4 regions of the Paenibacillus sp. FSL R5-0887 genome follow, and region 3 is predicted to be linked to each of the others. Evidence: riboswitches for the same ligand, from Rfam matches in the RefSeq annotation. Region 3 holds a riboswitch; each other region holds the start of a gene.
What was found. Region 3 has a riboswitch for cobalamin ahead of metE (5-methyltetrahydropteroyltriglutamate--homocysteine S-methyltransferase). Riboswitches for the same ligand answer to the same signal wherever they lie in the genome.
Positions count from the first base shown of each region.

Region 1: linked by a shared signal. The riboswitch ahead of MKY14_RS23495 (S-layer homology domain-containing protein) and the one ahead of metE (5-methyltetrahydropteroyltriglutamate--homocysteine S-methyltransferase) in region 3 are both predicted to bind cobalamin.
Region 2: linked by a shared signal. The riboswitch ahead of MKY14_RS25035 (anaerobic ribonucleoside triphosphate reductase) and the one ahead of metE (5-methyltetrahydropteroyltriglutamate--homocysteine S-methyltransferase) in region 3 are both predicted to bind cobalamin.
Region 4: linked by a shared signal. The riboswitch ahead of MKY14_RS22830 (DUF4430 domain-containing protein) and the one ahead of metE (5-methyltetrahydropteroyltriglutamate--homocysteine S-methyltransferase) in region 3 are both predicted to bind cobalamin.

Region 1 covers NZ_JBBOCE010000002.1:1,249,845-1,256,126, reverse strand. The annotation lists gene MKY14_RS23520 (tetratricopeptide repeat protein) at 1-317, shown strand, start outside; gene arcC (carbamate kinase) at 354-1,304, shown strand; gene MKY14_RS23510 (hypothetical protein) at 1,497-2,078, shown strand; gene MKY14_RS23505 (transposase) at 2,100-2,393, shown strand; gene MKY14_RS23500 (cellulase family glycosylhydrolase) at 2,463-4,184, opposite strand; cobalamin riboswitch at 4,526-4,726, shown strand; gene MKY14_RS23495 (S-layer homology domain-containing protein) at 4,890-6,282, shown strand, end outside.
Region 2 covers NZ_JBBOCE010000002.1:1,605,530-1,611,811, forward strand. The annotation lists gene MKY14_RS25010 (undecaprenyl-diphosphate phosphatase) at 1-228, opposite strand, end outside; gene MKY14_RS25015 (hypothetical protein) at 428-607, opposite strand; gene MKY14_RS25020 (hypothetical protein) at 1,046-1,213, opposite strand; tRNA gene MKY14_RS25025 (tRNA-Thr) at 1,448-1,519, opposite strand; gene MKY14_RS25030 (MTH1187 family thiamine-binding protein) at 1,613-1,921, opposite strand; cobalamin riboswitch at 2,300-2,534, shown strand; gene MKY14_RS25035 (anaerobic ribonucleoside triphosphate reductase) at 2,778-4,763, shown strand; gene nrdG (anaerobic ribonucleoside-triphosphate reductase activating protein) at 4,760-5,275, shown strand; gene MKY14_RS25045 (ribonucleoside-diphosphate reductase subunit alpha) at 5,331-6,282, shown strand, end outside.
Region 3 covers NZ_JBBOCE010000001.1:2,866,135-2,872,416, forward strand. The annotation lists gene MKY14_RS12950 (DUF1540 domain-containing protein) at 294-446, shown strand; gene metE (5-methyltetrahydropteroyltriglutamate--homocysteine S-methyltransferase) at 593-2,896, opposite strand; cobalamin riboswitch at 3,052-3,257, opposite strand; gene MKY14_RS12960 (undecaprenyl-diphosphate phosphatase) at 3,357-4,217, opposite strand; gene MKY14_RS12965 (DedA family protein) at 4,268-4,891, opposite strand; gene MKY14_RS12970 (FtsX-like permease family protein) at 4,909-6,282, opposite strand, start outside.
Region 4 covers NZ_JBBOCE010000002.1:1,079,524-1,085,805, reverse strand. The annotation lists gene MKY14_RS22835 (GAP1-N2 domain-containing protein) at 1-1,993, shown strand, start outside; cobalamin riboswitch at 2,122-2,324, shown strand; gene MKY14_RS22830 (DUF4430 domain-containing protein) at 2,495-5,059, shown strand; gene MKY14_RS22825 (methyl-accepting chemotaxis protein) at 5,261-6,282, shown strand, end outside.

The DNA of each region.
Region 1 (6,282 bases), on a different contig from region 3:
TGGGCAGGCATGAGGAAGCGGTTAAAGTTATGGATCAGCTTCTGGAACAGCAGCCTGAACGGTATGATTTCTCGTTTCATAAGGCGAACAGCTTGAGATCACTTGGCCGGCATCAAGAGGCAGTTGAGGCGATTGAGAACGCAATTGCTAACGATCCGAGCAATCCTTTATATCATCATCATAAGGCACAGTCACTTGGTTTACTTGGTGATCATGAAACGGCGATTCAAGAAATAGATATTGCTATCAGCTATAATCCTGCCAATCCGGATTTTCACTCCGCGAAGGAACAATTTCAGCTGGCCCTTAAACGCTAATAAATGAGGATCAACTGATCCGTCAGGAGGAATGGAATGAGTAAATTTATAGTTGTAGCCATTGGCGGTAATTCATTGGTGAAAGACAATGGCCGCGATTCTATAGAGGATCAATCTGAAGCAGTACGTGAAATTGCTGTCAATATCGCTGATCTGGTGCAAGCAGGCAACGATGTGGTGGTTACTCACGGCAACGGTCCACAGGTTGGATTCGAGCTGAGACGAAGCGAGGTGGCTTCGGAAGTCACTGGAATGGATGTTACTCCGCTGGTCAATTGCGTGGCGGGCACGCAAGGGGGCATAGGCTATTTAATTCAGCAGGCCTTAACAAATGAATTCATTCATCGCAGATTAGACAAAAAGGTTGCCACAGTCATTACTCAGGTCGAGGTTAGCAAAAATGATCCGAATTTTCAGTCTCCCTCGAAACCAGTGGGCTCCTTCTTCACGCTTGAGCAAGCAGAGGAGATGAAGCGTGCCAAGCCAGATTGGGTCATCATTGAGGATTCAGGACGAGGTTACCGCCGTGTTGTTCCATCGCCTAAGCCGATTGATATCGTTGAAAAAGACGTCATTAAATCACTCATTGAGACGGGTTATGTGGTAATCGCTGTTGGCGGAGGCGGGATTCCTGTGATCAAAACCGAAAATAATACCTACGAAGGTATCGATGCAGTCATTGACAAAGACTTTGCTACAAGTCTGCTGGCCGAACAGATCGATGCAGAATCTCTTATCATTACAACAGGAGTTCCTCAGGTATGTGTGAATTTCGGTACGCCTGAGCAGAAGGCTCTTGAAGAAGTTACAGCGGCAGAAATGTTGGTATATGCGGAGCAGGGTCATTTTCCTGCTGGCAGTATGCAGCCTAAAATTGAAGCAAGTCTTGGCTTTTTGAAAAAAGAGGGACGCAGAGTTATCATTACCAATCCGGAAAATATGAAAGCTGCGATGAGCCAACAGGCTGGCACACATATTGTAAATTAATAGGATCTAATTTATCTCATCATTTCATGGAGACCGCCACTGATCTAAATCAGGGCGGTTTTTTGACATATTCATGAATTGTTATCTAACTGTTGCTTTCAGATGGCCATATTCTGGTGAATAAAAGGAAGATAAGAGGTAAAACTATGTCCACTATAGAGAAAAAAATACATTAAAATGCGGGGGTAAAAGATGATATCGAATAAAGGAACAACACAACGTTTTACCAGGGCTACAATTCTTTGTTGTATTTGTGCATGTACGGTATTGCTAAGTGGATGCACTAAAGCAGCGGATGAGACTCAAGTGCCTACTCCAACAGCTCAAGTAGAAACCGCAGCACCTTCTGCAGAAGCTACTACACCTGTACCTACGAATAACGCAACAGAACAACCTCTAACATCTGCGTCACCCGGCTCAAATACTGGGAAACTTCCAGAGGGGGTTAGCGTTCAGAGAGTTATCAAGGAGGTTTCGTTAAAAGATAACTATCATAAAAAGGTTGAGCTGCTAACTGACGGAGGCAAGCGGGTCACCATTACAGATCCGAATCAAAAGATTGTTTTGCAGCAGATTGAATATGACGGAAGGATCACTGCGGTTAAGGGTAAACAGGTTACCGTTCAAGTGGAGGGCGGTAAAGAGCAAACCTTAACGATTCCTGATCATATAGTCATTGAAGATGAAGACAAGCTCGGATTGAATAATGGCGTTGAAATCGAGTGGACGGTAAATGCAGATGGACAAATCGAAAGTGTGGAATTGGACGATTAAAAATTTACCGAGGTGAGCTGGATGAAATTTCTAATCGTACTTGGTAGTATTCTTGTTCCCATTGTTATGCTGATGTTACAGGGGAAATCGATAAAGTGGCGTATGGTTTTTAATGTTGTTTCGGTCTTAAGTGCGATTATCTTTGGAAATATTTCCGCCTTGGCGATTTACGAGATATTAAGAGATCGCGCTGTGTTTATGACCTCGATCCATGCGATATTTTTGAATCCAATGTTTCTTATTACCGGAGCCTATCTTGGCGTATATTTAATTTATCGATTGATGATAATTTCGTATGATGAGGTTTATATGTGATAGGTAGAATACAAATAGGGATGTTCCCTGAAGGGACACCCCTATTTGTGTTGTTAACAGGACCGATGCTTAAGAGGACTTTCCTACAACGTTTGTTCCGCTCTTCGTGATCTTGTAGGTGATAATATCCCCATTCCAGAAGTGGAACTTCAGGATAACCTCGCCGTCTTTAACATCTTTAAAGAACGCGGGAAGCAGCTTGATTTCTTTAGTGTTATAAGAAGGTGAGAAGGTATTGCCGAATTCCTTAAATGGAGTCCAGTCCTGCGGACCTGCATTGCCACCAGCGGTATACACAGCTTCCATTGTGGCAAGCTGGTTACCATTAAAGGTGGTCGGAATGGCAAAGGATTCAGTCGTGCCTTTTGCATCGCTTAATTTAGCTGTGTCATACACAATGACCTTAAGTCTCCACGCAACACCCTTGTTGAATTTCAGAGTCAGCACGGCATTTTCACCGTATTTTTGGGAAGCTGTGAGCTTTTTGAGTTGGCTGGCTTTGAGGGTAAGCTCCTCACCATTTAAGGTGTAATCTTTACCTTTGGTCAGATACTTTCCGTTGGCACTAATGGTGGTTAGCTTATTGCCGTTCAGGTTTAGCTTAACCTTGGTATCTTTGATTTGTGCACCTTTTTTTAGGTAGACCAAATCGCTTTCGGTGCTGGAGGAACGCTCCTTCAGACCAGACATTAATACATTGTGGAGTTCAGGATCAGACCACTTATAAGTTTTACGGTTGAAATGCTGCCCGTTATCCCAGAGCATGGAAGTCATTTTCTTTTCTTTCAAATAATAAGTCAGATACTCAAAGAATTTAAGCTTCTCGCCCTGTTCAATCACACCCGTGTCTTTATCGAAACCTAATAAACCAAATTCGCCGACGATGACAGGGATGCCTTTAGCTACAAATGTATTGTAAACGTTATCAAAAGTTTGAGTGATATCGTTTTTTGTATCTTTTTCAAACGTGGTGTAGCCGGCAATGTTCACACTAAAAGGCCAGAAGCCATAGAAGTGAACGGTCGCAATAATATTTGGATCGTTCAGAGCCGTAATCGTCTTATAGAGATGATCCATTCTTGTTTGCGTAGGTGAAGACTCTAATGAAGGTAATACAAGTGGGCGGAGGTCGTTTTTCCCACCGGATTTCCGCACGATTTGATAGAAAGAGTTATTAAGTTCAGTAAGCATTTGCTCCATTTTTGCTTCGTCTGTGCTTCCACCATCGGTGAACCGAGGCTCATTTATGCTCTCGAACATCAGCTTATCGGATTTGTCCTTGAAGCGATCGGCAATTTGAGTCCAGGCTGCATCATAACGCGCCAGCGTTTCATCGTGTTTTTCTTCCATATGGCTTACCCATAGCCAGGAATCATGATGGACATTAATCATGACATAAAGCTTGGCGTCCAGTGCCCAGCCGACAACTTCTTCCACACGGTCGAGGTAGGCCTTTTCTAGGGTATAGTCTGGTGCCGCACCCATGTGAGTATCCCAGGTCACAGGAATCCGAATGCTTTTATAGCCTTGAGCGGCGATCTTTTTAATAAGATCTTGGGTCACACGTGGATTGCCCCAGGAGGTTTCATCCTCACCTGTAGCATCTAAAGTATTGCCAAGGTTCCATCCGGGCTGCATTTCGTCTACATAGGATTGGATCTTACTCTTTGGCGCTGCCTTAGCTTGTTGCTCGTCCTTAGTTGCAGCTGCGGCCATGGATGAGAACAGAGAGAGCAGAAGAGCGGTGACAAGTGTCAATGATAAGAAGGATTTCTGGATTCGCGTAGTCATTGAATTCTCCTTTGTGAGATAAATTTAGGATGCTTGGACCTGGCTTTGACGCTGTACTCGGTGGTTAGATGAACACAAACACCTCCAGTTTTATTTTGTAAACGCTTTCTGAATATACCCTAACATAGAATACACTTAGCGAGTACCTTACTAATTTGTGGTAAATTCATATAAGAATTAGTGATTTAAATTAATTTACCCCACAGTTGGATAAAGAAATTATTTGAATAACCCTACTCGTAGAAATTGGTTATTCAATAGGATTATCTCTAGCTGCCCGTTATACAAAAAAGAAATATAACATGACAAAAGCATATATATTAGATATGATGAAGCATGAAAATTTAAAATTAGAAATAGGTGCCAACTATGAATGTTGCGGAAGTACAATCATAGATTGGTTAAATGGAAAGCGGGTGTGAATCCCGCGCGGTCCCGCCGCTGTGAAAGAGGAGTCCTTGCAAAATGCCACTGGGAAACTGGGAAGGCAGCAAGGGTGATGATACTTGAGCCAGAATATCTGCCTTTTTCTGTTACACCATCAAACTCTACGATCGATAGAGAGGTGCTTGAATAGTGTTTGCCAGCTATTATTGTGGTTCACTATCTTAACCTCTTGACGTTTATGTTGAGTGGTTTTTTTGTGGTTATGAGAAAGTTTATTCTGTTTTTTATCATAGGTATGAAGGGAAGGGTTATGGAAAAATGAAGAAAAATAAGTTTTTAGCGTGGTTACTTATTGTAGCTGTATTTATTACGACATTCTCTACAAGTGTAATCCCGGCTCAAGCAGATGGAGCAAGCTCTACCCTTAAAGGGTATGTATCTGTATCCGTGGAGAAATTCACCTTAGGCCAAGGGTATATTAAGGAACCTATTAAAGTTCCGATTTATGAAGGCGATAATGGCGCATCTTTAATAACACGTGCGCTAGGTGATGGGAATTATAGATATTTAGGAAATATAGATAGTGGTTTTTATTTATCAGAAGTTAAAGATAGTGGCAGAAGCGAAGTCAATATTCCACAATATATTTTAGATATGATTTCAGCCGATGGGAATACAGTCGGCACTAAAGCAGACTCAGAGTGGTTAAGTCAGTTTGACTACACCTCCATGTCGGGTTGGATGTATGCAGTAAATAATGTGTTTCCTCCGTTTGGGATGACCGATTATAAGCCTCAAGACGGTGACATCATTCGAACTCAGTTCACCACTTATGGCTATGGTTCTGATCTTGGCGGCTGGGGGGAAATCCCAGTTCAACTTGCCAATAAGGATGCTTTAACTGCGGAAATCGCCGAGATTAACAGTGCCCCTAATAAAGAAACTATTTTGGACAGACCAGTAGTGCAATCGGCAGTTTATGAAGCCTATTCCGTGCTCGAAAACATGGCAAGCTCTCAAATAAGTGTAGATCATGCGCTTGTCGGTCTTAATAATGCATTAGACATAGAACCCCCTGTTATTACAGTAAGTGGCATACAAGATAAACAGGAAGTATCCAATAAAGAAATAAGCTTCAAAGTAGCTGTCACAGACAATGTATATAGTGACATTACTCCAGAAGTGAAGCTGAATGGAGTTACTTTATCACCTGCAAATGGGGAGTACAAAGCTACTCTGAATTCAGGCAGTAATGCAATTACTGTAACGGCTCTTGACGGAGCTGGAAACAAAACAAATGTAACTTATCAGGTTACTTACAAACTGGAAACTACAGTTGCCGTCAAACAACAGTTAGATAAAAACCTTGCTTATATTTTAAATACTGTAAAGAATCCAACGTTTGGAACAGGCAGCGGAGAATGGTCGATCCTTTCTCTGGCACGGGCGAACTATACAGTACCTAACGGTTATTACGATCTTTATTACAACAATGTAGCTACGAAAATAGCATCAACCATTAAAGAGGATGGAAAACTCGACGCCAATAAAAGCACAGAGAATTCCAGAGCAATATTAGGACTTACCTCTATCGGAAAAGATATCACAAATGTTGCGGGATATGATCTGAGAAAAGCACTCGCTGATTATCAATATATCCAAAAGCAAGGCAATAATGGTCCGATTTTTGCTCTGATCGCGTTAGATAGCC
Region 2 (6,282 bases), on a different contig from region 3:
ATCCATTCTAATCATATTAACCCCAATCTCCAAATACCTTTTCCAATAAAGAATTAAAACTGCCATCACTGCACCCAACTGAATAACAATTTTAAAAGTTATTGCAGCATCTCCCTCAAAGCTAAGCAAATCGCCTGCTAGAATAAGATGTCCAGTAGATGATACTGGTAAAAATTCAGTTAAGCCCTCTATTATGCCAAGTATTATTGCTTTAATTACATCAGTCATTAGTGCATTGTCCCCTTTCGGAAATAAAATCATTTAATTTCCAGTATAAGGGAGACAAGTAAACTTCCCCATCGATTAACCTAACAATATTCAATTCAGAATGACATAATTGTCACATTGCTCATTATTCCAATCTTAAGTAACTCCTTTATTAAACTATCCTTTCCCGTTAGCATAACAACAGTATCAAACATTAAATTCAACCTGTATCAATAAAAAATCCGTTAACCTTCTGAACTTGCTGCCCGTTATTTTGGATAATCAATTTCAGAGCATGCAGCAGATATGAATACCGAAACGTAACTTCCATTTGATCATTCTGCAGCCGCGTGCGTGGAGCCTCAATGACCATCATGATTCCAAAGCGCTGAGAAACCACACAGAACCGCCACCCCAACCAAGAATAGGGGGGCTTTTTTTGGCAAAACACAAAATATTAAGTATAATGTTATTGTCGAAACGCTAAGGCGTCTGTACAGGATGGCTACCTGGCACTGATGATGGCAGGCCAAGCGCTTTATAAAGTTTTCTTTATGTGTATTTATACTTTAGGAGCGTGGTTATCTATGAAAATTAATATTACAGCACATTTTAACATTGATATTACTTTATCTCTTCATCTGTTAGCCGTAGCCAGTCTTGCTTATGAACTCAGTTCACTGACGAGCTCGTGAAATTCGAGCGAAAAGTATCTGTACTAAGACACCTTGTGGTGTCTTTTTTATTTTTATAGTAATTACCATCTAACCGATCTGCCCCCGCAAGAGAAAAGCAGCTTATGCTGCTCCTCCTCCACCATTCTTCATTCTGATTGCTGTCAGCTTGCGCCACACCTTCCATCTGCTCGACAGTGACCACTAGTCATACCGTTTTCATTAGCGATTTCGCGCAATGTCTTATCTTCCTTGATACGTTTCTCCAGAAGAACAGGGAACAGCAGGGGCTGTCCATCATATTCGACTTCAGGAAAGATTAGGCCATTCATCAATAAATATCACTCTGGATACTTATTCACATGTTCTCCCCAATCTGCAGGAAGCGGTGCCCCGATGTATCGGAGATTCTATTCTAGGAACCCGAAAAGAAGTGGAGAAAATTGACGAGACACCCACTTTACTCGGATAAAGGGTAGAAGAATGGAAGAAGTCAGGGGGATTTAACGAAAAATGGCACGGTCCCGGAATCCCGGAAAACCGCGCCATTGCGCCATTCTTAGATATGCGGGTGAAGGGAATTGAACCCCCGGCCTACGCATTACGAGTGCGTTGCTCTACCCCTGAGCTACACCAGCTTAACGCTGTTTTTCTGTCAAACAAAAAATATTATACAACTTTCAGCCAGAAACGCAAGCCTATTTCTCCCTGTTTTCCGCCCTCCTAAACTGCTAATCCACCTGTAGCTTACGCTCCACAGACTCTAACTTTCCACGGCTAGTAGAGGGTTTATCGCGGCGGTCGTCTATTTTAAGTGAAGTAGAGACACGTTCTGCACCTGCGGCAAAAGGAGACTCATGCAAAGCTTCTACCGCGGCAAAAATGCGTTGCAGAGGCCCTTCGATGATCGTACCCATAGACGTAAGTTCATAAGTAATCCCTTCTACTGTCTTCAGCACCCGCTGCATATCCGCAACATAGCTGCTAAGACTGGTACTGCCTGTTCCAATTGGAATAACTGTAACTTCAGCGATAGGCATGAGAATACCTCCTCGAAATTTTATAGTAGCTGTCTCCTTCCATTGTAACAATTCCACCGCTCTGTCACAAACTAAGCAAGATTATCCTCCCTTATCTCTTCTATTTCTTCTGATTACTCCAAAATATGACTTTGGGCTAAGAGTATTTTCTCATGAGCAAATTCTAGGGTCATCTGCACTATATTTATGGACTCTTTGTGGCATCTTTTCGGACAATTTATGAATCATTTCGCATCTCCCTGTGGATCAATTGTGGATTACTTATGGACAGCCTGTGGATCATTTGTGGAGTACTTTTGAAGAACCCGCTCCCCGCGCGGGTTTTCTAAAAAACTGTTTACAAACACAACATCTTGGGTTATTTTTATCTAACGACAACAAAATATAGTGGAGACAGGCGCTTTGATCCTTAACCGGATTTAGAGCTTAATAGGGAAGCGCGGTGAGAATCCGCTGCGGTCCCGCCACTGTAACCGGATGGCCTTCTTAAGCTTCTGGGAAGCTTGAGAATCCACATCTCCCGGCAAATGCCACTGAGGGTTAGGAACACCCTTGGGAAGGCGCCGAGAGATCCCACGGAAGCCAGGAGACCTACCTGTTTCGACGACACCAACTATTGATGCCTGCGAGGAACAGGGATGGTGTCCGCATGCGGTCATCTACGTAGAGACCTCTGCAAATATCCGTGTGGATATTTACATAACGCATCGGGCATTTTCTGCCATCCTCGGGTAGGGGATGCTTTTTTTTATGTAATCTGAACAAATATACGACTGCTTATAGCAGTCCAACTTCTTATGGATATATGGATTTGATGATAGATGTTTTTCTTTTATACTGAGAGGAGAGCTGTACAATGACGTTGTTGGAGAGACAATTTAATGGAGTAGAAAATGCACGGGAAGTTCTTTTAGAAGAGCTCATTGATTTAGGCCGGGATATTATCGACAGTCGGGATATGGACCTATTGCGCGAGAATGCCAATTTGAATGGAGAGAGTTTCTCCGGTAAAATGAGCAAGTTCGGCAGTGAATATTCAAAATGGTACGCCCGCAATTTTACGATGCCGCCACAGCTAGTGCAGGCTATTGATGACAATGTCGTCTATGTGCATGATCTGGATCAATACGCGATTGGAACGACGAACTGTATTTTTATCCCGTTTGATAAACTTCTCCGTGAAGGTTTCAATACCGGCAACGGCAGCGTTCGTCCTCCGAACTCAATAATGACAGCTATGTCTCTGGTAGCGATTATTTTCCAATCCCAGCAAAATGCTCAATATGGTGGTGTATCCGCCAATAAACTCGATTACGATCTGGCACCTTATGTAACCAAATCCTTCGCCAAGCTGTTCCGCAAGGGTCTGGATTATTTTGAAGAAGGACAAGCTGACGAATCTTTGGGCGAGATTACGATGAGCCGGACCGATCTGGCGGAGTCATATCCAAGAGCGTTCCGTTTTGCACTAAAGGAAACCGAAATCGAAACCCTGCAAGCGGCTGAAAGTATGGTACATAATCTGAATACCATGTCCAGCCGATCCGGTGGACAAATACCGTTTACCAGCATCAACTACGGTACTTGTACTTCACCAGAAGGTCAGCTTGTGATCAGTTCTCTGCTAACCGCAACTATGAACGGACTTGGCAGCGGAGAAACACCAGTGTTCCCGATTCAAATCTTCAAATGCAAGCAAGGAATCAATCAACAGCAAGGCGATCCTAACTATGAACTGTTCCTAAAAGCAGCTGAATGTTCTGCGCGCAGACTATATCCAAACTTCGCTAATCTGGACGCTCCGCTCAACTTGCAGTATTATGATTCAAGTGATCCTGATACGGAGTTCGCTACAATGGGCTGCCGAACCCGAGTGCTCGGTGACCGTTTTGGGCGTAATCATTGCTCTGGGAAGGGCAACCTTTCCTTTAATACACTAAATCTGGTTCGGCTAGGTCTGGCACACGGCACAGTAACAGGCAGACGTACCGTCGCAGACGAAGCTGGCTTCTATGAAGATCTAAATCATTATATGGATATTGCGCTGGAAGGACTTCTCCATCGCTTCCACATCCAAACCGCACAAAAAGCTAAAGCTTCCGATTTCATGATGCGAGAAGGCGTTTGGGAAGGCGGCGAACATCTTGCACCCGATGACACTGTAGGCGATCTGCTGAAGCATGGCAGTCTGTCTCTTGGCTTCATCGGTATGGCGGAATGTATGAAAGCTATGTACGGCAAACACCATGGCGAGGATATGGAAGTTCATGCCAAGGCGCTGGCTATCGTGCGTCATATGCGGGACTATTGCGATCGGAAAAGTGAGGAACTGGATCTTAACATCACCCTGTTCGCTACTCCAGCAGAAGGTTTGTCCGGTAAATTCACCAAAGTTGACCGCAAGGTACTGGGTTCCATTCCGGGCGTAACCGACCGTGAATATTATACGAACTCTTTTCACATCCCTGTATACTTCGATCTGGGTGCTGCTCAGAAGATCAGCTTGGAAGCTCCTTTCCATGAATACTGCAATGCCGGGGCTATTTCTTATGTCGAATTAAACGGCAATGCCCGCAACAACCCATCGGCTTTTATCAAAATCATTAAATATGCGCTCGAACAACAGGTCAGTTATTTCAGCATTAACCATCCGATTGACCGCTGCTCCAGCTGTGGATACGAAGGCGTAATTGGGACAAACTGTCCTTCCTGCAACGCAAATGAGAATGATGTGCACATCCGCCGTTTGCGCAGAGTTACAGGTTATTTAACCGGCGACTATCAGACCCGCTTTAATGCCGCCAAACAAGCTGAAGTTCGGGATCGCGTTAAGCATCTATGAATATTTGCGGTTACTATCCGGAGTCGATTAACGAGGGAGAGGGCATGCGGGCCGTCCTCTTTCTCAGCGGCTGCCGCCATCGTTGCCCGGGATGTTTTAATCCCGAGACATGGAACTTTAAATATGGAGAAGTCTTCACCTTAGAACGACAACATGAAATCATTGCAGAAATCGCCGCTAACCCTTTGCTGGATGGTCTGACACTGGCAGGCGGCGATCCTTTTTTCTCAGCAGAAGAGTTGCTGGGGTTCATTCATGAGCTTCGCACTGTACTGCCAGGGTTCTCAATCTGGATTTACAGTGGTTATACGTACGAAGAACTTACAGCCCTTCCCGGTACGCCGGAGTGGAATCTACTTAAACAGTGTCAGGTGTTAATAGATGGAAGATTTGTAGAAGAACTGAAAGATACTACGCTTCTCTACCGGGGAAGCTCCAACCAACGCATTATCGACATTCCGGCCAGCATGAACGGCTCGGAGGTCTTTCTGTGGCAGCCTGCTGCGCTATAATATATCAATTTTTGATATTGAAAATTAATTTGAAATAAGAAGGGATGAACTAACCATGCCGCAATTCGTAGTAAAACCGGATAATCGCCAACTGGCTTTTGATGAGAACCGTCTCTCCGTCTACGCTGACCGTATTCTGGAAGGTCTCGATCAACTAAATAAAGAAACTTTGCTGCGTGGAGTGAATTCCAAACTGCGTCGTGACTCGGTAAGCGGAGAAGAAATCAGCAACGCCTTCACCATGAGCGCTCTAGAGCTTGTAACAAAAGAAGAGCCTAACTGGAAGTTCGCAGCTGCCCGCGCCCTTCTGACTACCCTTTATAAAAAAGCTGCCGTTCATCGCCGCTACAAAGCTTATCCAGAAGAGCCTTACGGTGAATTGTATCCACTAATTACGGATCTCGTGAAAAAAGGAATCTATCGCGAAGAACTTCTAAGTCATTACACCAAAGAACAAATTATCGAACTAGGCGGGTGTATCGATTATACACGCGACCTTTTGTTTGACTATATCGGTCTGCTTACGCTATCCGACCGTTATTTGGCGCATGATTTTGACGGCCGTGTAATGGAGCTTCCACAAGAACGTTATATGATTATTGCTATGTACCTGATGCACCGTGAGCCAGCTGAAAAACGTCTTGAGCTTGTAAAAGAAGCTTATTGGGCTATGAGCAACATCTATATGACTGCTGCTACACCTACAATGTCCAATGCCGGCAAAAAGGTCGCTGGACAACTATCCAGCTGTTTTATTGATACTGTAGACGATTCCCTAGAGGGTATCTTTGACTCCAATACAGACGTAGCACGTCTTAGCAAAATGGGCGGCGGCATCGGCGTTTACCTCGGAAAAGTACGGGCACGTGGTTCGGATATCCGTGGCCACAAGAACACAAGCTCCGGTGTAATCCCTTGGATTCGCCAGTTGAACAATACAGCAGTCAGTGTAGACCAGTTGGGCACACGTAAAGGTGCTGTAGCTGTTTATCTTGATGTATTCCATA
Region 3 (6,282 bases):
TTCGGTAAATTTCTTTTGGTCTTTCATGTTGAATACACAAAAAGCCGCATTTCTGCGGCTCTTATTGGACATATTTTTGATGTGGGAAGGTGACCCGAAAGTTAAAGAACTCATTTGCTTACAAACTCATTATTTGGTACAATTACCACGTCTAACCTAGTAAAAAAGCCAAATACCCTCTATTCATAATGAATGAGGGCGTGACACGGCTTTGTTGAGACAAGCTCCACCTTGCTGAACAGAGCCGTTCATTGAATGATACTATCAATTACTATAAGGGGAGGTGAACCCTCATGGCAAAAGACGTAGTTTGTGAAGTTAACTCCTGCACCCACTGGGCAGAAGAGAACAAATGCAGCGCTGAATCGATCTTCGTAGCTTTCCACAGCTCCCAAGAACCAAAACGCGCAGAAGAAACAGATTGCAAAACTTTCGAAAGTAAATAAGTAAATGCCTGAAGGGACCCTCCACGGTTCCTTCTTTTTCTTTTTCATTCTAACAAGATTGAGAATTATTATCAAGTAGCTGATTATAAAAAAATAAGTGAACTAAAAAGCCAGGGTAAATTACCCTGGCTCTAATTTATTTATGTCTATTTTGAAGCAATAACCCCTGACTTTTCCCTCGCAATAGCAGCAGCGCTTACCATATTACGTAGTGCATCCTCTGTCTCCTGCCAGCCACGTGTTTTCAGACCGCAATCCGGATTAATCCAGAACTGTTCAGGGTCCAGCACCCGCAGCGCACGATCGATATTCGCCGTCATTTCTTCTACAGCCGGAACCCGCGGGCTATGGATGTCATACACTCCAAGACCGATTCCTTTATCATAGGCCTGCTCCTCAAAGCTGATAATCAGCTCCCCATGGCTACGTGAAGTCTCAATGGAGATTACATCAGCATCCATAGCCGATATGGAATCGATCATGTCATTGAATTCGCTATAGCACATATGCGTATGAATTTGTGTCGTAGCCTTCACATGGTTCGTAGCAACGCGGAACGACTTCACTGCCCAGTTCAGGTAATGCTCACGGTCTTCTGCCTTAAGCGGAAGTCCTTCACGTATAGCCGGCTCATCCACTTGAATCATTTCGATGCCTGCATCTTCTAGCGCTTTTACTTCATGGCGAAGGGCAAGAGCAATTTGATTGGCTACCTCTTCCCGGCTGAGATCATCACGTACAAATGACCAATTGAGGATAGTTACAGGACCCGTCAACATTCCTTTAACCGGAAGCTTCGTCAACGATTGTGCATAGACACTTTCTTTAACAGTCATAGGCTGTATAAATGCAACATCCGCGTAGATCACCGGTGGCTTAACGCAACGGGAACCGTAGGATTGAACCCAGCCATTACTAGTAAACAAGTATCCGTCCAGCTTTTCTCCGAAAAACTCCACCATATCTGTACGCTCGAACTCACCGTGGACCAGAACATCCAGACCTAGCTTTTCTTGGAAGGTAATTGCATCCGCGATCTGCTCACGAACAAATCCATCATAACGCTCCTGATTCCAGACCCCTTTACGCCATTTCAATCTCGCCTGACGCACTTCTACTGTCTGCGGGAAGCTACCAATTGTAGTGGTTGGCAGAAGTGGAAGCTGCCATTTCTCTTGCTGCACCTTTAAGCGTTCAGCAAAAGGCAAACTGCGTTGGTCCGGCAAAGCTGCAAGTGCAAGCACTTGCTCCGCCACATCCTTACGGCCACGCTCAGGTAGTGCGCGGAATGCTGCAATAGCTTCACGACTAGCGGCCAGCGCTGCTTTAGAAGCTTCTCCTTTATCTGCGAGGGCTGCTCCGAGCAGACTAAGCTCTGCAAGCTTCTCATCGGCAAAAGCTAACGCATTCTTAACTGTCGCCTTCAGCTTCACCTCACCTTGAACGGTGACTGGGACATGCAGCAGACTGCAAGAAGGCTGAAGAATAAGACGATCAAGCGGCACATGAACACTGAGCTTTTCTACCAGTTGCAGCTTAGCGTCTAAATCGGAACGCCAGATGTTCCGTCCATCAATAATTCCGGCACCCAGCCATTTGTCCTTCGGCCAGCCAAGACGTTCGATAGAAGCCAGATTTGCTCCACCATCGTGCACAAAGTCAAGACCCAAGCCTTGAACAGGCAACTCTAGCAGTGCTTCCAACGGTTCAGCAGCTTCAAAATACGTCTGTAAAATAATATTCAAGCCCGGCACGGAGCCGGCAATTTCTGTGTATATCGAGTTAAGCAGTGTTAATTCTTCTTTACTTATGCCTGTAACAATCGCTGGCTCATCGATTTGTACCCAGCTTACCCCTTCTTGCTTCAGTTCCTGTAGCAGTTGAACATAGACTGGAACAAAACGTGCAGCAATCTTGGCGATATCTGCCGCTGCGTAACCTTTGGACAGCTTAAGGAAGGTATACAGACCTAAAAGTACCGGTTTACCTTCAATCCCTGCCTGCGATTTAGCAAAACGATAAGCCGCTAGAGGTTTATTTTCAGTCAGGCGTGGTGTTTGTGTGCCGATCTCTGGAACGATATAGTGATAGTTCGTATTGAACCATTTGGTCATCTCACAGGCAGTAGCCTCAGCATTACCACGGGCCATTGCAAAATAAAGATCAAGCCCGATGTCGCCGCCATCATACGTGTACCGTGGAGGTACAATTCCAAACATAACAGCCGTATCCAACACATGGTCATAAAAAGTAAAATCATTCACCGGAATAAGCTCAATTCCTGCCTCTTGCTGGGTCTTCAAATGCTGCAGCTGAATTGCTGCCATTTCGGAGCGGAATTGCTCCTCATTTATTTTCCCCTGCCAGTAGGCTTCCAGTGTCTTTTTCCACTCGCGGTTCTTTCCGATTCTCGGATATCCAAGATTGCTTACTTTTACTTTATTCATCATCTCGATACACTCCCTCTTCCATCTCTTATTTCAAACTCCAAAGCTACTTGCTTTCCTATAAAAAAGAGCGCCCTTCCCTAAAAAAGTCAAAGGGAAAGACGCCCATGATATACCCATGGTTAACGTCTAACACCTCCCTATCTTCCGTAGGTGAAGCAGTGCTGTTGAAACAGGCAGGTCTCCTGGCTAGCGGCGTCAACATCTTGAACAGTCTTCCCAGCAGTAGTAAATTGCCAGTGACCTCTGTTGCTCGAGATTCTTCCGTTACAGTGGCGGGACCGCATCGGCTTCGAACCGAATTTCCCTATTAAGCCTACCGAATTACTATTTCCCGGTCAGCACCTGTCTCCGATATCATTCATCATTTGAGTGTCTTAATCTGATGTCATCATACGTGAAAGCCCCAGCAATCTGCAATAGATTACTGGGGCTTCTGTTATATCGATTCCTTATAACGGACTTAGAAAAATACGAAATATACTACAGCAGCAAGAATTATACGGTATATAGCAAACGGTAAGAGCTTGATACGATTGATCAGTTTTAAGAAGAATCGCATCGATAACAGCGCAAATAGGAAGGCACTAATAAAGCCTGCGATAAAAAACGGCAATGCATCCATGGTGAAATATTGCCAGTTTTTCATCAGTGACAACAAACTGGCACCTGCCATGATGGGTACTGCCATAATAAACGTAAAATCAGCAGCGGCACGATGGCTCATCCCGAGGAGTACGCCACCAGAAATCGTCGAGCCCGAGCGTGAAAATCCAGGCCATAACGAAAAACACTGTACAAGACCTACACCAAGTGCCTGTTTGTATGTAATCTGATCTACACTCTCAGTTCTGATCTTCTTCGGCCCAAACAGATCGGCAATAATCATTAATACAGCCCCAATCACTAGACCAATTAACACTGTTGAGGTAGAGAATAAATGCTCATCAATATAATCATTAAACAGAACACCTAACACACCTGCAGGCACTAACCCTACCAGAACCTGAGTCAGCTTGAGATGCCCGCCCTGCTCCAACTGCGGTAGCTCCTCTGTTACAGGATCCAACTGCTTACGGCTGAAACGCTTTAAGCCTAACAAATCAATGAACCGATTTCTAAAAATCACAACAACCGCTAATATTGAACCCAGTTGAATAACTACTTTGAAGGTATTTGCCGTATATTGTCCAAATAACTCCTGTGATTTCAGCCACATATCATCAACAATAATCATATGACCCGTGGAGGATACTGGAGCAAATTCGGTTAAACCTTCAACAAGCCCCAAAATAATGGCTTTAATAATCGTTAATAGCTCCATGTGTTTCCCTCCTTTTTAATAGTCATTTCTATTATCAGTCCACTACCCGCTTAGCCCTCAGTGTTCATTCTCCGGCTGCGTTTGCGGAAGTACAGAAACCCAAGAATAACTAATCCACCAGCAATTAGTACATAGACTACATTGGAGTACACGTCCATGTACATAGCAATGTCTTCCCAGGATTCTCCTAAAGCCGCGCCAATAAGCACAAGCAGCAAATTCCATCCCAATGTGCCAATCGTTGTGAAGATCATAAATACTCCAAATTTCATGCCCGACATTCCCGCCGGAATCGAAATCAGACTGCGGACCAGCGGAACCATCCGACAAAACAATACAGTCCAATAGCCATATTTATCAAACCAGGCGTCAGCCTTGTGGATATCTTTTTTAGTGACGCGAATTAGGCCCCCCCAGCGTTCAACCAGTTTCTCTAACCGGCTCACATCCAATAATCGGCCAATATAATAGAGAATTACTGCACCCAGTAGTGAACCAGCCGTGGCAGCAATGATTACACCAAGGATCGTCAAGCTCGTCGTAGTCGTCATAAATCCTCCAAAGGGCAGGATCACTTCTGAAGGAATTGGTGGAAATATATTTTCAAAGGCCAGCATCAGAAAAATACCGAAGTAACCAAACTGCTCCATAAAATCTGTAATCCATGCTTGCATCTTGTTATCCCCATTTCTCATATCAAGTTCTTCTTCAGGTTGCGTAAATAGCGGCTGCGAATAAAAAAGAAGTATAGTCCTTGAGCAGCCAAATATCCGAGTAACACCGCGCCTGTCTCCGTTGCGATAGATAAGTAGAACAACCGTTGAAGCGCAATAAAGGCAAACACACTGTGTAAAATAGCTATTCCGACCGGCACAAAAAACAACAAAGACAGCTGAATCGTAACTATTCGATTGAGTTCTTTATCCGTAAGCCCCATCTTGGACAAAGTGGAATATTGATTGCGATCATGATCAAGATCGGTATATAACCGGAAGTAAAGAAAGCTGCCTGCCGCAATAAAAAAGACAGTACCCACCAGCAAGGAAGCAAAAAGCATTGTGTTATACAATGTTTTCTGAAGCTCAAACAGCGTGCCGCTGATCACAATCGCATACGGAGAATCACTTTCATAGGACTGTTTGCCTTTATGGGCAAGATCAGCTGCGATACCTACCGTCTGCGGAAAATCCTCTACATAAAAACCTGTATAAAGATCCGTCTGCACGGGATCAATAGCACTGTAAAGCTCGTCACTGATCACGACACCACTAAAATCCCCGCCATCTCTACCATCCAGCTCCGGCAATAAATATTCGGCAATGGGGACTTGCTCGGTATAACCTATTTCTTTAATGGCAAGTCCTTGCTGCAAGGAATAGACCGCTTTTACTCTGCCTTCTGTTAAACTGCGATCCCGCTGCGAACCAATCATCACCAGACCTTCGTTGCCCACCAGAGCACGCTCATCTGTTGGGAAACCTGCACGTTGCAGGGCGAGATTATAATCACTGAAAGCAATCAAGGGAAGGCGTAAAGTGCGATCGGGTCCAGTCTGAGCTTCGACCTCAGCATATTTAATCGGGATACTAAGCGCTTCATAAGGGAGTCCGTGCGTCTTGAGCTCTTCCTTAATTTCGTTCAGATGCTGATCAAAGGGTACACCCGTCTGATTTCCTTTGGCTACATAACCCACTGCTGCGGGATAATCCAATTTCAGCTCTCTGGAAAGTGTATGTATCGATGCAAATACCCCTACGGAAGTGAAGGAGACTGCGGATACAATCGTCACCATAAAAAACATCCGGCCATTCTCTTTCCAGCGGTAGGACAAACCGGATAAAGTGATGATATTCGTACGATGCCAATACAAGCGCCGAATGTCCTTAAGCAGCTTAACCAAACAAATACTTAGCTGGGTATAAAAGAGATACGTCCCGATAACCGTAATCGCAACGACCGGAAACATGACTTTCTCTACGGAAGCAGCTTTTGCAGTAGCCGCCATATAATAACCACTGATCAGCAGTACAGCAGAAATAATAGATAATACAAAGGATACTTTGGG
Region 4 (6,282 bases), on a different contig from region 3:
TTTATATACGGAAAACAAGAGTGCGGTGCTAAGTGGTTTGCTTTCTTACCTTAAACCAGACGGTGCAATTCATTCTAGAATCCGCTTGAATGATATTTTCTTAGAACGGTTTGACCGGGAATTTGATCTGATTCGGCAAAGAAATGTGCCAGATCCGGCGATTATGGAATGCTTTAAAGAGTATTTTGTACTTAAGGATCACAATTACAGGGTCAGAATCGTGGATTATTTCATCAATGGGATGCTTCATAGTGTGGAAGCGGGCCGCAAGGATATTTTGAGTGCTGCTTACGGGATCATTGAGAGTAATGATGAGTTAAGTGCAGCTTACTTCCAGCGCGTGATGTCTGAAACTTATTTCCGTAAGCAGCTACTTGAGCCTTATATGGAATCAAGACTAGCTGCGGCGTCCAGATCTGCGGATATTCTGAGCTTTGTGCTCCATTGGGGGCGGTTCCTGCCAGTGGCGTTAGAGCAGTCTTTTGCTCAAAATGCTGTGAAGGATTATTTGCTAGAAAAGCTCCAGCTGGAGCATGATCCGGTGGCTTCTGTGGCGGAAATTCATGAAATTGTAGATAAGGCAGAAAAAGATCGCCGCAAAGGAACGGGAGTTGCTCCTAGAGCACTCTCCCTAATGCAGGATCTTGCTGCTTCAGCAGATAGATTCTTACTGAACCGCTTATCGCTTTCTGATATGACGCAGGAGGAGCTTCTGGAGGTAGTTTTTTTACGGTATGGTAATGTTGTCGATTGGCAGCCGCCACTGGATAGGATTAGCAAGCAGAAAGAGAATGCGCTGCGTGCCGCTTACCGCTGGTTTGGTGAAGAGAAGCCGAATGAGGAGATTTTTACAGGATTGTCTCCGCAGGAACTAGACGATGTGCAGCTACTGGGTCGTCGTTTGCTAAAAGAGGCGCGTGTTCTGGAACCCTTTGAACGGCTTCCGCTAGCCTTTTACTACACAACTCAGCGTGAAGGGGGTCCGCTGGATTACGATGCGCTTCTGGAGCTGTTAAAGCGTAAAGCCGGTTCCGACAAAGAAATCATCTATCGGTTTTTTGCTTGGTCGCAAGGCAATCCTTTATTTACGGTTTCGAATAAAAAGCTGCAACCGGGTTACCGTAAGGCGATTCTGAAGTATTTCCTGAGCAGTGATCGTGAAGCGTTCAAGAATCGGGAATTCCGAAAGAACTATGTCGCGGCAGCTCGGCCTGCTCTGCAAAATGTGTACAATGAAGCCCGTTCCCAACTGGCTTCCCCGCTGGCGCGCTGGATCAGCCGCAGCCGATTTCGACTCTTAATCTCCGGCTCCATTACGGGTATTCTGGTGATTATTGCAATTATCGTATTCAGTATGCTGCGTCCGGATGATACGAAGACGGCTCTGCCGGGGACAAGCCCTGAGCCGACCCCTGTTCAGAGTGCAGGCAATATGCTGCCTCCAGCTTCAGTATACTTGAAGGATCAGAGCGTCGAAGGAGATAAGGGGAGCAGCATATTGGTGTTCACCTTCGCAAGTGCAGATGACTGTGTGCAGTTTCAACCGACTGAGATTAGTTTAATGTCTTCGTCTACAGAGATAGATAAAAGCTTTAAGGTCGCTGCCACGAATGGCACTTGTCCAGTGCCGTTAACGGATGGGACGGATGAGGGAAACACCGCTGACGAGTCAGATACCGCTGGCACTACTGGAGGAACAGCAGAAGGTGCAGATGCTACTAATGCTGTAGCTGATGCATCTCCGTCTCCTACGCCTTCCTCTGATACTGAGGACAGCACTGGGTTGCCTTCCGCAACAGCTGTGACTGAAGGTGAACAACCTTCCTATCAGGTTGAGGTTACATTGGAGCCTGGAGTGACAATTCTAGAGAAAAGTATGATCAAAGCCGGAAGATTTACACTGATCGTAGATCCCGACCCTAATATTCCACCAGCTTCTGATTCAAGTGCTGAACCCTCCCCGACTGCAAGTCCGGAAGGAACAGCAGAATAACAAGCTTTCTGAACAGCAATACCTACCGGGAGGTGGTATATTGCTGTTCATTTTTTTTGCTGCCCATACTTAGCTTTTCTATAGACATGCTATGTATTAATAGATATGATTATGGATGTCAAAATAAGATACTACATACTGGAAAAGGTGCAGACTCTATCAATCTAGTCGTCTGCTTAAAAGGGAAGTCCGGTGCAAGAGTCCGGCGCGGTCCCGCCACTGTATGTGCGGAGCGTTTCTTCTATAAGCCACTGCCCCGAAGGTAGGGTGGGAAGGTGAAGAACAGCGATGAAGCATTAGCCAGGAGACCTGCCTTTTTCGTGAGCGTTTCTATTCTTCGTGGGGTAAGAATGTGGAACATATACAGATGGACTGTTGGCAGGAAGCAAGCGCCGCAGCCTCAATTTGTAATCTTCCCTGACCGCCCTCCAAAGGGGCGGTCTTTATGTTATGCGTCTTATTCCCGGCAGTACCCATTCTTATACAGAAAGAGGTTAAACAATGAAGAAAATCATGTCTTCCAAGTTTGTAGCACTTGGGCTGGCCTTATTCATGGTCATTTCAATTCTAGGAACATCTCTTGCTCCGGCGGGACAAATATTTGCAGAAGCGAGCGCTGGCGCCGGTCTGGAGGCAACTGCTGCGGAGCGGATTAATGTTGCGGATGCGACTTATGCGGCTGCAGAATATCTCTTGAAAGGTGGCGTGCAATCGGATTGGCAAGCCATTGGATTAGCGCAAGCAGGGTACAAGCTGCCAGCTAGTTACCATTCAGAGCTTGAGAAAAAAGTAAAGGATGCAGCTGGAAATTTCGCCAATGTAACCGATTATGCTCGAATCGTGCTCGCAGTGAGAGCGATTGGTGCAGATCCTACTAGCTTTGCTGGTAACGGAACGACTCCTGGCTATAATCTGATTGAGAAAATTTATAATAACAGCAAGCTCAGTGAACAGACGCTTAATAATCCGGTATATGCTTTACTTGCGCTGGATTCTGGTAAATATAATATCCCAAGTGACGCGAAATGGACGGCGGATAAGCTCCTTACGGAGATTCTCTCCAAACAGAATCCAGATGGGGGCTTTGCACTAACCTCAGGCGCAAGTGAGCCTGATATGACAGCGATAACCTTGACGGCTCTGGCGGCACATAAAAATAATCCCGAAGCCTACTTAGCAGGGCTACAAGCCGTAGCCTGGTTATCCGCAGCTCAAGATAGCCATGGGGGTTACGGTGACAGTGCTGAAAGTAGCGCACAAGCAATCCTTGGACTCACATCCTTCGGAGTTGATCCTAGTGGATTAGAATACACCAAAAACAAAGTGGATCTAATGGAGAACCTGCTTAGCTATCGTCTAGCTGATGGTAGCTTCACCCATAGCCGTGGTGGAAGCAGTAATGTTCTGGCGACAGAGCAAGGGCTTCAGGCGCTGGTTGCCTATAATTTGCTGTATAAAGGAAGCAACAGTAAGCTATACGATTTTTCCAAATCCTCCATTCAGAGCTCACTCATCTACGCTCCAGTAACGATTGAGGGACCACAGGCCACGTTGGCACAAGGGTACGCCTATGCTGGCAACGCACTTGGAGCGTTAGAGAAGCTGGCGCTTCAAACGAACTTGCCGATCACGAATCCTTCGGGCAGTTATGTGACTGGCATCGGAAGTATTGCTGCTGGAAGCTTTGGTGGTTATGACGGATGGATGTATGTTGTATCGCGTGACGGAAAATGGATTAATCCCGATGTAGGCATGAGTGATTTTGTACTTAAAGATTCAGATCAGGTACTGGTTTATTATGCCGGAGACGACACTAAGCTTGTGGATTCCGTTACGCTTTCCAAAGCAAATCTTAAAGAGGGCAATTCTTTTACCGTCACTGTAACTAGTAAGACGTGGAAATGGGACGCTGCTACGAATACTTCCTCTCCTGTAACTGCAAAAGCTGCGGGTGTTCAGGTCCAAATTGGAGCTCACAAGGTAACGACGAATGCTAAAGGTGAGGCCGTATTCTCAGGAAATATGCCCGCAGGTGACTATACACTGACTGTAACTGGCTACCGTGAAGGTAAAGCCCCAACGATTGCTAAATATACAAAAGCTCTAAAGGTGATTTCTAAGAATGTAACAGCTTCGCTTACCGTTGAAGGCCCGGAAGGGTTGATTAGTGAGGGGACTTTAAAAGCCTCCAATGCCCTTGAAGCGTTGCAACAACTAGGGTCTACCGATGATTTTAAAGTAGATATCACCAAATCGTCTTATGGCAACTTTGTATCAGGTATCCATGGAGTTTCGCAAGGTACTTACGACGGATGGTGGAGCTTCGTGGTATCACGCGGCGGGGAGTGGATATATCCAAGTGTGGGTATGGATGCGTTCGAACTACAGGAATCCGATCGTGTGCTTGTCTATTATGCAGGAGAAAATACACAGGTTGTAGATTCTGTGGTGCTTTCCCCATCACAGCCAAAAGCTAATGAAGCTTTTACTGTAAAGGTTTCACAGAAAAAGTGGGTGTGGAATCAGGAAAGCTTCACTTCTGATCCGGTTATCTCACCGGCTGCAGGTGTGCAGGTTTCGATTGGTGATAAGAAGGTAATCACGAATGAACAAGGTGTAGCTGTTGTTGATGGGGGTCTCCCGGCAAATAGCTATACACTGACTGTTACCGGTTATACTAAAGACAGCGTACCGAGCGTAGCGCGTTATACTCAGTCTCTGACTGTCGGATCGTCTGTTATTGCTCCAGCAAAAGCTACCGCTACCCTCTCAGTGATTGGAGATAGCCGGAAAGGAACCATCCTAGCCAGTACAACAGTAGCTCTAAAAGAGGGCGAAACGGCTTATAGCTTACTAGTCAGTCAATTAGGGACTAAGGTAGTATCATCCGGCAATGCTGGAAGCATCTACGTGAAATCTATTGACGGGTTGGCTGAATTTGATGGAGGTCCAAGCAGCGGATGGAAGTATAAAACGAACCGGGATGCGGATCCAAGCATCAGTGCAGACAGTTATATTTTGCAGAACGGTGATACTTTGTACTGGTACTATACCTCTGGAGAATAAGGAAGAGGAAGTTTGAGGAGGCGGGCACAGGGATTCGGAGTAATAGCGGATCGGGTGCCCGTCCTTTTTATATTTGAGGAAAGTCGTTTTATGACAATATATACTTTTATTCGACACAATATTTAAAAAATCATCAAACTCTTAGCCCTTCCGACCGATAAAAATAGATAGATCATAAGATAATGTGAAGGCGGAGTGTAGATGAAAAATTTGAAAGTGAAATACAAAATAGGGTTGCTTTTGGTATTCGCTGTAATCATGGTTAATGTTGTAGGTGGCATAGGCATCATTACGATGACCCAAATGGCCGAAAAAACAAATGAGACATATAATGAAAATTTATTGCCTGTTTCTTACGTAGGGCAGATGCGTACGAATAATCGGGCTATTGAATCCTATCTTTTGGAGCGTTTGATTAGCGTAAATGCCAGCAAAAACAAAGAACTTTCTGAGAGTATCCAAGTGAAGGTTCAGGATAATAATGAACTTATGAACAAGGTGAAAGCGATTCAGTATAATGATCCTGCTATTGTAAGTAAAATCAAAGAGTATGAATCCTTTTTGCCAGATTATCGTGCACAGCGGGATAACATTATAAAGATTGCTGATAGTAATCATAATCAAGAGGCCTATAAAGTATTTTCAGGCGAATTTAACGAATCCCGTGAAAAAATGATCAACCTACTTAAAGGAATTAGTGATTCTTTGCTTAAAGATGCTGATGAACACAATTCAGATTCCATGGCAACCGCTAAAAGCATGCGGGTAAACAATACCATAATGATTACGTTCGCCTGGGTGATTTGTTTCGTAATTAGTATTGCAATTATTCGACTGATAACAAAACCCCTTAAAGAACTGCAAGGACTAATGAAGCGGGCAGAAGATGGAGATTTGACTGTGGTAGCAACTTACACCGCTAAGGATGAGATCGGCCAAATTAACAGTTCATTTAACAATATGCTGCAGGGCTTGCGGAAGATGATGCAAGGGATTGCAGAGAGTGCAGAACTGCTGTCAGCTTCATCGGAAGAGATGAGCGCTAGTGCTGAGCAGACCTCATTGGCTTCACAAATGATCGCTGTATCTTCTGGAGAGATTGCTGCGGGATTTGATGAGCAGACAGAGAGCATTAACAGTACAACACGTTCAATAAAAGCAATGACCAATGATATTGCAGCCGTAGAGGGCAGCAGCTATGAAATGTCGGATCTTATGGGAGT